DNA from 3 places in the Pseudazoarcus sp. NS34 genome. Region 2 is predicted to be linked to each of the others. Evidence: predicted binding sites of a transcription regulator. Region 2 holds the regulator's gene; each other region holds the start of a gene.
The links. The regulator FliA, encoded in region 2, starts transcription of late flagellar genes. The targets are predictions, from matches to a motif close to CTAAAGTTNNNNNNNNNNNNGCCGNTA.
Positions count from the first base shown of each region.

Region 1: motA (flagellar motor stator protein MotA) is a predicted target of FliA. The motif match lies at 1,868-1,894, and genes of this name have one in related genera.
Region 3: flgM (flagellar biosynthesis anti-sigma factor FlgM) is a predicted target of FliA. The motif match lies at 2,673-2,699, and genes of this name have one in related genera.

Region 1 is NZ_BAAKIZ010000003.1:261,216-265,555, reverse strand. It holds gene AC6H0N_RS11390 (sensor domain-containing diguanylate cyclase) at 1-796, shown strand, start outside; gene flhD (flagellar transcriptional regulator FlhD) at 917-1,234, shown strand; gene flhC (flagellar transcriptional regulator FlhC) at 1,245-1,817, shown strand; gene motA (flagellar motor stator protein MotA) at 1,967-2,821, shown strand; gene motB (flagellar motor protein MotB) at 2,869-3,846, shown strand; gene AC6H0N_RS11365 (CheR family methyltransferase) at 3,877-4,340, shown strand, end outside.
Region 2 is NZ_BAAKIZ010000002.1:664,794-669,133, reverse strand. It holds gene flhF (flagellar biosynthesis GTPase FlhF) at 1-1,339, shown strand, start outside; gene AC6H0N_RS09685 (MinD/ParA family ATP-binding protein) at 1,353-2,156, shown strand; gene AC6H0N_RS09680 (RNA polymerase sigma factor FliA) at 2,281-3,045, shown strand; gene AC6H0N_RS09675 (flagellar motor protein) at 3,057-3,797, shown strand; gene motD (flagellar motor protein MotD) at 3,805-4,340, shown strand, end outside.
Region 3 is NZ_BAAKIZ010000001.1:276,761-281,100, reverse strand. It holds gene AC6H0N_RS01395 (DNA topoisomerase IV subunit B) at 1-1,752, opposite strand, end outside; gene AC6H0N_RS01390 (flagella synthesis protein FlgN) at 1,849-2,322, opposite strand; gene flgM (flagellar biosynthesis anti-sigma factor FlgM) at 2,319-2,627, opposite strand; gene flgA (flagellar basal body P-ring formation chaperone FlgA) at 2,780-3,466, opposite strand; gene flgB (flagellar basal body rod protein FlgB) at 3,759-4,163, shown strand; gene flgC (flagellar basal body rod protein FlgC) at 4,181-4,340, shown strand, end outside.

The sequences.
Region 1 (4,340 bases), on a different contig from region 2:
CGCCGACGCAAGCGCCGAGGTCAACGACCTTGTCGCGGCATTGCGCCGCACCAGCGCCGGGCGGGTGATGCACCTGCTGCTGAGGGTTGTCGAGCGCAGTGATGACGCACTGGTCATGTTGCTGGAGGCCGGGGGCGACGATGCCGTGCCGATGGATGCCGTGCCCCGGTTGCTGCAGGCACGCCTGCGCGCAGGGCTTCGTGAGGTGCGTCTGCAGCGTGAGTTGGAGCACGATCGGCAGGAGTTGCATGGTTTTGCCGCGCAACTGGCCATCACCAACCGGCGTTTGCAGGATATGGCGCTGACCGATCCGCTGACCGGATTTCGCAACCGTCGCTACGCGATGGACCGACTTGAGCAGGAGTGGGCGGTGGCCGAGCGCAGCGGTCGGCCGCTGTCATGTCTGGCGATCGACGTCGATTATCTTAAGGAAATCAACGACCGCTTTGGCCATGACGCCGGAGACGCTGCGTTGAGTCACGTGGCGAACACGCTGCGCAAGGCGTTGCGCGTACATGACGTGATCTGTCGCATCGGCGGGGATGAGTTTCTGGTCATCTGTCCGGGGGCTGACCTCGATGCGGTGCTGGCCGGCGCGGAGCGCGCGCGGCGTGCGGTACGCGAGGCGCCACTCGATTTTGCCGGGGTCGTGGCGCCTTTGAGCGTGAGTATCGGTGCCGCCGAGCTGCGTCCGGAGGTGGAGAACGCAGCCGCCTTGATCAAGCTCGCAGACCAGGGGGCCTACGTATCGAAGCAGGGCGGGCGCAATGCCATCCATGCGGTTCAGCGAGTCTGATCGGCGGCGCTCAACCCTGCAGTGCCTGTGGTTTTTTTGCCATCAGAAGATGTGTCTGGTTGTGTTCGGTGAGAAATCACTTTAAGTTCGAGGCGTACGCATTTCAAAGCGCCGACATAGTTGAAGCGAAGCGATTACCAAGACGATATCCGGGAACTCAATCTTGCGTATCTGATGCTTGCGCAAAAGATGCTGCGTGAGGATCGGGAAACCGCAATGTTCCGGCTTGGCATCGGTGATGCAGTAGCCGATCTGCTCATCACGATGTCGGCGGCACGCCTGGTGCGCATGGCCAGCAGCCAGATGGTGTTGCCGGCATTCCGCTTTGATGATGCATTGCTTGCGGGGCTGCTCGCAGGGGAAGGACGGGATGCCGCCAGTTCGAGCATCCATGCTGCCATCGTGGCGGCCAGCAAACCGACGGATGAATCGTCGTGAGGAATTGGAAATGAAGAACAAGAGCGTGATCGCGGATGCCGAAGACGTCCGTCGTGCCGTCGAGATGGTGAGCCTGGGAGCCCGCATGCAGATGCTCGAGGCCGAAACCGGTCTCAGCCGCGAGCGGCTGCTCAAGATCTACAAGGAAGTGCGCGGCATGTCGCCGCCCAAGGGCATGCTGCCGTTCTCCACTGACTGGTTCATGGCGTGGCAGCCGAATGTGCACGGTTCGCTGTTCATGGCTTTTCACGCTTATTTCCGCCAGCGTTCCAGCCTGAGTTCGCTCGATGCCGTGATCAAGGCCTATCACCTGTATCTCGATCATATTGATGCGGCTGCTCTGGAGCCGGTGTTGAGCATCACGCGGGCCTGGACGCTGGTGCGTTTCTTCGACGCCGACATGATGCAGCTCGCGCCATGCACCAGCTGCGGCGGCAAGTACGTCGCGCATGCTTACGATCCGGTGCACGATTACACCTGCGGTCTGTGCAACATGCCGTCGCGTGCCGGCAAGGGCAAAAAGCAGGGCAAGGTCAGTATCAATGCCCGCGCAGTGCGCGGCCGGGCCGCCGTAGTGGAGTGACCGGTCCATCGGTCCGTTAAAAAAGGCCGCCTGCGGGCGGCTTTTTTTCGGTCAAGTTTCCCTGGGTCGAACCGTTACTTTAAGATACCGTTCCCGGCTAGGCGTGCGCTCCGGGGTTTGTTTGTGCATGTAGCGGTCGAGGTGTCTGGGTGCTTCTACTCGTCGGATATGTAATCGTTCTGCTAGCCTCGATCGGCACCTACGCCGTGCACGGCAGCCTGATGGCGCTGTGGGTGCCGCTGGAGTACATCGCGATCTTCGGCCTCATGGTCGGCGGATTCATTGCCGGGAACTCCCCGCGCATCATGAAGGCGACATTGGGTGCATTGCCCAGCGTGCTCAAGGGGCAGCGCTACAACAAGGCGCTGTACATGAACCTGCTGGCGCTGATGTACGAAGTGCTGGCAAAGGTGCGCAAGGAAGGCCTCATGGCAATTGAGGCCGACATCGAGAACCCCGAAGCCAGCACGCTCTTCTCCAAGTATCCCGACGTCGTGGCCGACCACCACGCTGTCGAGTTCCTGACCGATTACCTGCGCATGATGGTTGGCGGCAACCTCAACGCCTTCGAGATCGAGGCCTTGATGGATGTCGAGATCGAGACCCACCACCACGAGGCACAAGGGCCGTCGGATGTCATGGCCAAGGTCGGTGATGCCCTGCCGGCGTTCGGTATCGTCGTGGCGGTGATGGGGGTGGTCAACGTCATGGGCTCGGTGGGTGAGCCGCCGGCAGTGCTGGGCAAGATGCTCGGTGGCGCGCTGGTGGGTACCTTCCTCGGCATTTTGCTGTCCTACGGATTCGTGCAGCCGATTTCGAGTCAGCTTGCGCAACGCGTCGAAGCCGAGGGCAAGATCTATCAATGCATCAAGGTCGTGCTGCTGGCCAGCATGAATGGCTATGCGCCGCAGGTGGCCGTGGAGTTTGGCCGCAAGGTGCTGTTTGCCTCCGACCGCCCGACCTTCCTCGAGCTTGAGGAAGACATCAAGAGCCGCAAGAAGTGAGCATGAGCGACGAGCGCCGGATTTCCAGTGCGACGTCGGCCTGAGCGATGAGCGACGATACCCAGCAGCCAATCGTTGTCCGCCGTGTGAACAAGGGCGGGCATGGGGGCCACCACGGCGGGGCGTGGAAGATCGCCTATGCCGACTTCGTGACCGCGATGATGGCCTTCTTCCTGCTGCTGTGGCTGCTCGGTTCGACGGCCGACGGCGACCTCAAGGGGATCGCCGACTTCTTTCAGAGCCCCTTGAAGGTAAGCCAGAGTGGTGGCAGCGGCGCGGGCGACAGCTCCAGCATCATTCCCGGTGGCGGCGAGGATCTTTCGCGGTCGGTCGGTCAGGTCAAGCGCGGAGACGTCGAGCCGCAACGTCGCATGATCAACCTGGAGGCAGCGCGTGCGCGCGAAGCCGTGCCGGTGGATGTCGAGGGACAGGATTCGCGCGAGCGCGCCCGTCTGGTGAGCATGAAGGGGCGCATCGAGGCTTTGATTGAGGCCAACCCCAATCTGCGTGCCTTCCGCGACCAGATCCTGATCGACATCACGCCTGAGGGACTGCGGGTACAGATCGTCGACGAGCAGAACCGGCCGATGTTCGACCTGTCGAGCGCCGAGCTGCGTCCCCATACGCGCGAGTTGCTGCGGGCCGTCGGCAGGGCGCTCAACGATCTGCCCAACCGCCTGAGCCTTTCCGGGCACACCGACGCCAAGCCGTTTGCGGGGGGCGATCGCGGCTTTTCCAACTGGGAATTGTCGGCCAACCGGGCCAACGCCTCGCGCCGCGAGTTGATCGCCGGCGGGCTGGATCCGGCCAAGGTCCTGCGCGTGGTCGGGCTCGCCGAAACGATCCCGTTCAACGTCGAGGACCCTCTCGACCCATCCAATCGACGTATCACCATCATCGTCATGAACAAGCGCACCGAGGATGCCGTGCTCGGTATTACGCCCGAGGCCACGGCCGAGCCCGCTGCGGCAGTGCAGGAACCCGACCCGGAGAGTCTGCTCGACTCGATTGAACGGGCCCAGTAGCCCCCGCCAGAACATCAAGGAAGCAAGCGCATGAGCATTCAGGATCGCAGGACCGGAGCGCCACAGGCCGGTACGCGGCCGCCATCGCCCGCGACAGGTTCGGCGCATGCCGCGGGGGGGCGCGAGTTCGCGTTCTCTTCGGAGGATTTCGAGCGCATTCGAAAACTGATCCACGATCACGTCGGCATCGCGTTGTCGCCGGCCAAGCAGGACATGGTCTACAGCCGGCTGACACGGCGCTTGCGCCAATGCGGCGAGACCACCTTTGCGGGCTATCTGGCGCGGTTGGAGCGGGATCGTCCGGAGTGGGAAGCCTTCGTGAACTCGCTCACGACCAACCTCACCTCGTTCTTTCGCGAGGCGCATCACTTCGACATCCTCATCGAACAGCTACGAACCATCGGTTCGGGTCGGCGCAGCACGATCTGGTGCTGTGCCGCGTCCACCGGAGAAGAGCCGTATTCGCTGGCGATCGCGGCCTGTGAGGCCTTCAA
Region 2 (4,340 bases):
GGCCCTGCCGGCTGATGCCGTCGGTGCCGTATCGACCCCGCCGCGCCGCGCGCCTGCGCCCGTTACGCCGGTATCCGAGCACGAAGACGAGGATTGCCGGGTGAGCCTCGGCAGTACCCGGCCGCAGCAGGCTGAAAAGCCCGCGCAGCACATCCGCGCCTTCGAGCCGCCGCGCATGGAAACGCCCGACTACATCATCCGCAAGCGCGGCTACGAAGACGTCGCGCCAGCGCCGCGTCCTGCGCCGGCCCGTCCGGCCCCGGTGGCCGAGCGCCCCGCGGCGCCGATCGAGCGCGTCGAGCCGGAGATCAGGCAAGAGCTGGCACCGGTTGCCGAAACCGTCTCGCGTCATCTGGGCGAAAAGGCCGCGGCGCCTGCCGCCGACCCGCGCATCACCGAATTGCAGGACGCCAACGCGCGCCTGATGTCTGAGCTGGGCGGCATTCGCGGCATGATCGAACGCCAGCTCGCGGCCTTTGCCTGGGGCGATACGCGCCGCAATGCGCCGGGCGCCGCCGAGGTGCTGGGCGAATTGCTCGACGCCGGCTTCCCCACGCGCCTTGCACGCAAGCTCGTTGAATCTGTCGATGAGGCGCACAGCGCCGACGAAGCCCGCAACGTCGTGCGCAACACGCTCGGCCGCGACCTGCGCGCCATGTCGTCGGACGCCGACCTGATCGACCGTGGCGGTGTGTACGCGCTGGTCGGCCCGACCGGCGTCGGCAAGACCACCACCACCGCCAAGATCGCCGCGCGCTGTGTGATGCGCCACGGCGCCGACAAGATCGCGCTGATCACCACCGATGGGTACCGCATCGGCGCGCAGGAACAACTGCGCATCTACGGCCGCATCCTCGGCGTGCCGGTGTTTCCGGTGCGCGACGCCTCCGACTTGCGCCAGACCATTGCCGAACTGCGCGGCAAACACATGATCCTGATCGACACCGTCGGCATGAGCCAGCGCGACGAGATGGTCATGAAGCAGGCCGCCATGCTGTCCGGCGCCGGTAACGTGCATCGCCTGTTGCTGCTCAACGCCACGGCCAGCGGCGAGACCCTGGACGACGTCATCGACGCCTGGAAGGGCCCCGATCTGGCCGGCTGCGTGCTGACCAAGGTGGACGAGGCCGTGTCGCTGGCGCCTGCCGTCGGCGCCGCGATCTCGAACGGACTGGAAGTGTTCTACGTCACCAACGGCCAGCGTGTGCCCGAAGACCTGCACCTGCCGAACCGCGCCTATCTGCTGCACCGCAGCCTCAACGCCCGCGTGCGTGACCCGGCCTGGAAGCTCGACGCTGACGAAGCCGCCCTGAAGTTTGCCGCTGGTGCCGGTGCTTGAGCGGAGACCCGACATGATCGACAGCCACGAAGATCAGGCAGCCGGTCTGCGCCGGCTGTTCCGCCGCGCGCCGCCGACGGTGGTGGCGCTGTACACCACCGGCCGCGAACGCACGACGACCGCCGTACGCACGGCCTTCCGCCTTGCCGCGCGCGCCGAGCGCGTGCTGATTCTGGATGAGGCGCGCGGCGAACATTCACTGGCACCCGCGCTGGGTGTCGCCGATGGCAGCGACCTGCTCGGCGTGCTGGGCGGTCAGCTCGATGCCGCTTCGCTGGTTCAGCCCGTGCCGGGCCTGGTCGGCCGCGTGCCGGTCAGTGCCGCCGCGCTGGCGCTGCCGCTGCTCGACGAGGAGCGGCGCATGTGCTTGATCGACGCGTTGCGTGCCCTGCACCGTTACGCCGGTGTTGTGCTGGTGCATGCGGACAGCGAAGAGGCGGCAGACCCGTCGCCCTTCGTGTTCGCCGCGCCGCGCCGGCTGCTGGTAGCCGAGGCCAGTCGCAGCGGTGCAATCGAAGCCTATGCCGTCATCAAGGCGCTGGCTGCGGCCGGCGCTGGGTCCCTGCACGTGGCGGTTTCCGCCGCCCGCACGCGGAACGAGGCGCACGCCTTCTTCGCCAGCCTCGACACGCTGGTGCGCAACCACGTCGGCGTGCCGTTGGCCTGGCTCGGTGAAATCGAGCGTGACGATCTGGCCGGCGGGTTGACGGCCGACGTGGTCGAGTCTTCGCCGCGCGAACCCGAAGCGGCCTTCCTGCGTCGTCTGGCAGCGCTCGGTGGTGCGCGTCGCGCGGGCCCGCGCAGCGCGGCGTTGTGAGGATTAGACCTTCATGCTGACCACTGCCCGAAAAGTCGCTGCACCCATCGGTCAATCCCGCGCTCCCGGCGTGCATAATGTCGGCAAAGGGCGCGTTGCGCCCCGTAATACCCGGGCACTGTGGATGTACGATTCAGAAGGCAATCCTGACAAGGCGCAACTCGTCGAACTGTACGCACCGCTGGTCAAGCGCATCGCCTATCACCTGATGGCGAAGCTGCCAGCCAGTGTGCAGGTCGACGACGTCATGCAGAACGGCATGATCGGTCTGCTCGATGCCGTCTCGCGCTACGAAGACGGCCTCGGCGCGCAGTTCGAAACCTACGCCGCTCAGCGCATTCGTGGCGCCATGCTCGATGGCCTGCGCGAGGACGACTGGATGCCGCGCAGCCTGCGCCGCGACATGCGTCGCGTGGAATCCGCCGTGCAGACGCTGGAGCAACGCCTCGGCCGTCCGCCATCCGAGACCGAACTGGCCGATGAAGTCGGCGTGCCGCTGCCCGAATACCAGCAGATCCTGCAGGAAGCGCGTGGCCACCAACTGGTGTATTTCGAGGATTTTGGCGGCGGCGACGATGAAGACTTCCTCGAACGCCACATCGTTGATCAGGACGCCAATCCGCTCGGCATGCTCGAAGATGCCGATTTGCGCCGCAGTCTGGTCAAGGCCATCGAGAATCTGCCCGAACGCGAACAGATGGTGATGAGCCTGTACTACGAAGAAGAACTCAACCTGCGCGAAATCGGTGAAGTGCTGGGCGTCACCGAGTCGCGCGTGTGCCAGTTGCACAGCCAGGCCGTGGCCCGTGTGCGCGCGCACATCTTCTCTGACGGCGCGCCCCTGGCGCCGGCCAAGCGCCGCGGTCGTCCGCCGCGCGCCAAGAGCTGAGCAGGCAGGCGATGGATCGCATCAGCCTGTTCGGCCTCGTTCTCGGCATTGCCGCGATTGTTGTCGGGCAGGTGCTGGAGGGCGGCCATATTGCTTCCCTGTTCCAGCCCACGGCCTTGCTCATCGTCATCGGTGGCACGCTTGGCGCGGTGATGCTGCAGAGCCCGCTGAAGGTGTTTGTCGAGGGCGCGCGCATGACCCGCTGGGTGTTCGTGCCGCCGCCCGAACGCGGTGAAGAACTGATCGGACTGGTCACACAATGGGGCACCATCGCCCGGCGTGACGGCCTGCTGGCGCTGGAATCGCGCATCGAGCAGCAGGACGATCCGTTCCTGCGCCGTGGCCTGCAGTTCCTGGTCGATGGTGTCGATCCGCAGCGTTTGCGCGAGCTGATGAATGTCGAAATCGACGCCTCCGAAGCCCAGATGAAACTCGGTGCCCGCGTGTGGGAGGCGGCCGGCGGCTACTCCCCGACCATCGGCATTCTCGGTGCAGTGCTGGGCCTGATCCACGTCATGGAAAACCTCTCCGAGCCTTCGCGGCTCGGCGCCGGCATTGCCGTGGCCTTTGTCGCCACCATCTATGGCGTGGGCTTTGCCAACCTCGTTTTCCTGCCCTTTGCCAAGAAGCTGATGGCGCACATCGGGCGCATCTCGGCCGAGCGCGAGATGATCGTCGATGCGCTGGTCGGTATCGGCAATGGCGAAAACCCGCGCATCATCGAAGCCCGCATGCGCGGCTATCTGGTGTGAGGGCGCCATGCCCCGCCAGCGCCAGCGCCGCCAGCACGACGAGCACCCCGAGAACCACGACCGCTGGCTGGTCTCCTACGCCGACTTCATCACGCTGCTGTTTGCCTTCTTTGTCGTGATGTACTCGCTGTCCTCGGTCAACGAGGGCAAGTACCGCATTCTGTCGAACTCCCTTCTCACGGCCTTTCGCAGCGTCTCCGTCAACCAGCCCAGCGAGCAGGTGGTGGTCGCGCCCTTCGTGGTGCCTGCGCGGCCACAGCCGCCGACGAGCCGCAGCGATCGCGAACCGGCCAGCGGGCAGGGCGACCACGTCGAGCACATCCGTCGCATGGGCGAGAGCATCCGCCGCGCGCTCGAACCGCTCACACGCACCGGGCAGGTGAACATTTCCGAAGGCGCCCACGGCATCACCGTCGAAGTGAATGCCAGCCTGCTGTTCCCGGCCGGTGAAACCAGTTTGCAGTCCGGTGCGCAGGCGCCGCTGCGTGCAATCGCTGAGGTCTTTGTCGGGGGCGATTACCCGGTCACCATCGAAGGCCACAC
Region 3 (4,340 bases), on a different contig from region 2:
CGCTTCGGGCTTGAAGCCTTCCTGCGTGGCACGGTCGCGGATTGCAGTGAGTTCGCCATCGTCGAGGGCGTACAGGCGGCGTGCCGGGCGCTTCTTGCCCTGGGCGGGGACGTCCACGCGGTACAGCGGCGGCTGGGCAACATACACGTGACCGCGCTCGATGAGCTTCGGGAAGTGGCGGAAGAACAGCGTCAGCAGCAGGGTCTGGATGTGGGCGCCGTCGACGTCAGCGTCCGACATGATGACGATCTTGCCGTAGCGCAGGCCGGACAAATCCGGCGAGCTGTCGGCGAGATGGGCGTCGACGCCCAGCGCGACCGCGATGTCGTGGATCTCGTTGTTGGCGAGCAGGCGATCGGGGTCGATCTCCCACGAGTTCTGTACCTTGCCGCGAAGCGGCAGGATGGCCTGTGTTTCCTTGTTGCGCGCCATCTTGGCCGATCCGCCGGCCGAGTCGCCCTCCACGAGGAAAAGCTCGTTCCGGGTGATGTCCTCGGATTCGCAGTCGGACAGCTTGCCGGGCAGCACGGCCACGCCAGAGGTCTTTTTCTTCTCGACCTTTTGCGCGTTTTTCTGGCGCGCCAGCGCCTGCTTGATCGACAGTTCGGCGATCGCGCGGCCGGCCTCAACGTGGTTGTTGAGCCAGATCTCGAAGGGGTCGCGGATCTGGCTGGACACCAGCTTCACGGCTTCGCGCGAGTTGAGCTTTTCCTTCACCTGCCCCTGGAACTGCGGATCAAGCAGGCGGGCGGAGAGTACGAAGCTCATGCGCGAGCACACGTCTTCCTGCTGCAGTTTGACGCCGCGGGGCAGCAGCGCGTGGTGCTCGATGAAGGTCTTGACGGCCTCGAACACACCGGCGCGGAGGCCGGATTCATGTGTGCCGCCGGCCACCGTGGGAATCAGGTTCACGTAGGATTCGCTCGGCACGGCGTACTCAAACCAGGCGATCGCCCAGGCTGCGCCCTCGCCAGCCGCGTAGCTGGCGTCGTCGCGGCCGGCGTAGGACTCGGCGGTGTAGATCGGTGCTACCGGTTCCTGCTCGCCGGCGACTTCGCGCATGTAGCCAGCCAGACCTTCGGGGTAGCTCCAGGTCTTGCTCAGGGCCGGGCCGTTGGTCTGTTCGGTGTCTAGCCGAACCGACACGCCGGGCAGCAGCACGGCCTTGCTGCGCAACAGGCGTTCGAGTTCGTTCAGCGGGACGCGCGGGGCCTCGAAGTACTTCGGGTCGGGCCATACGCGCACCCGTGTGCCGCTCTGGCGGCCGCATTCGCCTTCGACGCGGATTTCGCCGATGTGCTCGCCGCCGCCGGTGAAATCAATGCGGTAGATCTTGCCTTCGCGCTTGACCTCGAGCTCGACCCGCGTGGACAGCGCGTTGGTCACCGCCACGCCGACGCCGTGCAGGCCGCCCGAGAAGGCGTAGGCGCTGTTGCCCTCGCGCTTGTCGAACTTGCCGCCGGCGTGCAGTCGCGTGTAGGCCAGCACCACCACCGGGACGCCCTCTTCGGGGTGCAGGCCGACCGGGATGCCGCGGCCGTCGTCGGCCACCGTGACCGAGCCGTCCAGATGCAGCGTGACGTGGATCTTCTTGGCGAAACCGCCGAGCGCCTCGTCAGCGGCGTTGTCGATCACTTCCTGAATGATGTGGGCGGGCGAGTCGGTGCGGGTGTACATGCCCGGGCGTTCGCGGACCGGTTCCAGGCCCTTGAGGACGCGGAAGGAGGATTCGTCGTAGGTCTTGCCTGTCATGGATGCTTGCTGAGGTCCGTGGGATGGCGGCGCACAAGCATAACCGCTGCGGCTGGCAGCTGCCTACCGCAAGGCATGAAACGGGCGGTGTAGGGGTCAGGCGCTGCCGAGGTGGCGGCCGCGGCCGCTCGGGCGTGCGCTGCCGCCGGAATCGTACAGCGAAGGCTGGTCAGCGGCCGAGAGCAGGACGGACAGTGCCGCCTGATTGTTCTGCATGCGCTCGTGGATGAGCTTGCCGTTGATCTCGTTCAGGGCGCGCACATCGGCGCCGATGTCGAGAATGCTGTCCCAGCGCGTGAGCACATCGGGCAGGCCTTCGCAGATCTGGCGGATGGATTCGGCCGACGGGGTGACGCCGTGCTGGCCGAGCAGCATGCCGAGCGCGTCGTGCTGGCGCTGCAGTTGCTGATGGAGTGCGGATTTATTCGGCGTGAGCGAGATCAGTCCGTCCGTGTCGCCAGCGATCAGCAGGGCTTGTTCGCGCTGCAGCAGCTCGCGAAAACGCTCCAGCGACGCGAGTTCGGCGTCGATGGCCTGAACGAATCGTGCGCGGGCGGCGGCCGGGATCATGCCTTGCCGGTGTAGCCCAGCATTTCGCGAACGCTGTCGAGCAGGCCGTCGGCGATGCGGTTGGCGTCCATCTTGAAGCGACCGTCGCTGATGGCCTGGCGGATTTCATCCACGCGCGCCTGATCGACCGCCGGGGTTGCTGCGGCTACGGCTTCGGCCTTGGCCAGGCTGGACGACAGCGGCGACAGCTCGACGGTGCCCGATTGACCAGCGTTGCTGCCTTGCGGCGCGGGGCTGGCCGGCTTGGCGCGATTCTCGCCCGCGAGCGGGGAGCTGACGCCTTTGTTGGTTCCTTCGATCTTCACGTGTGTACTCCGGTGAGGGCGGCCCGAATGGGTTCCTGATGTAGTAGACGGCAGCCCTGCAGAAAACTTTAGCGAATTAAATTAATTGTTTTTGCACAGGCGCTGGGCGCCCGGTTCCGCGTCTCGAACGCCTCAATGATCGCACACCGGCTTCAGAAACGCAGTTCCACCACGCCACCGGCGCGCGCGATGCCGTTGACGATGCTGCCATTGGCCAGCCGCACGCGCACGCTTTCACCATCGGCGGCGCGCCCCAAGGCGCGGCCCTCTCCGCCGATCTCAAAGCCGCTGCCAATGCCGACGATCCTCACCGTCTGGCCCGATTCCACCGCCGGCGGCAGGCGCAGGTGTTCCTCGCGCAAGGGGGTGCCGGCGGCAATGCCTCGGCTGGTGCGGACGCCGATGGCGCGCGACGGATCGCTCAGCACCTTGCCCGATTGGGCGGCCAGATCTCCGCGTTCCAGGCGCAAGTCTTGCGGCCCGATGGTCTGGCCCGGCCGCAGGCCGTTGCGCGCGACCACGTAATCGGCAATGACCTTGACGCGCGCTGGCAGATAGACGGTCCAGTTCGCCGGCGCGGTGCAGCGCACACCGACACTGAGTTGGCCCCACGCGAGTGCTCCGGACGGCAAAAACGCCTCCGGGGCGTCGCACGGTGGCAACTGGTTGGCGGGGGATAGCACGCCGACCTCAAGTTCGATCTCCCCTGGCAGGCCGTCGGTTTCGTGTTCGAGCAGGGTGCGTACGGCGGCCTCCACCGGGGCCGTGGGCTGCTGGGCGAGCGCGCCGGAAACCGCTGCGCAGGTGGTGACGAACAGGAAGCAGGCGAATCGATTCATGGCGGCATTGCATCACGTGGTCGGCGCATCGGCAAGGCATGGGTGTTGCAAGCGACGTGCCGCAACGGCCGGGCCGGCCACGCTGGCAAGGATGGGCGGCGACAACCGGCAAAGACTGCCGGCGCGGCGGCAAGACGGCCGGCGAAAGCGGCGAAATTGGCCGGAAAAGCAGCCTCTTATCGGACGAAGAGCAGGCCCGGTACGGACATACGATGCTGGCACGAAAGCTGCAATAGGGCAGTTGTCCCTGCCGGAAATATTCGACGGGACACAGAGATACGAGAGGTGACGCATGAAAGCCATGCTCGATGACGCACTGCGGTTCCATCAGACCGCGCTCAATGTGCAAGCCCGCCGCCAGGAATTGCTGGCGTCGAACATCGCCAACGCCGACACGCCGAACTACAAGGCCAAGGACATTGATTTTCGCAGCGCACTGGCCGGCGCGATGGGTAAGCAGGGAGCGGCGCTGAACATGAAGACGACTACTGCCGGACATCTGCCAGTTGCTGGCGCAACGCCTTTCGAGGGCCACATCGGCTTTCGTCAGGAGCTGCAGTCGGCGGTCGATGGCAACACCGTGAACATGGACGTCGAGCGCGCCGCCTACGCCGAGAATTCGCTGCACTACGAGGCCAGCGTGACCTTCATCAACGGCCTGCTGAGCGGCATGCGTACCGCCATCACGGGCCAGTGAGCGAGGGGGACTGAATCATGAGCATGTTCAACGTCTTCAATATCGCCGGCTCGGCGCTCAGCGCCCAGTCACTGCGCCTGAACACGACGGCCTCCAACCTCGCCAACGCCGACAGTGTGGTCGGCGAAGACGGCCAGCCCTATCGCGCCAAGCAGGTGGTTTTCCAGGCCGTGCCGG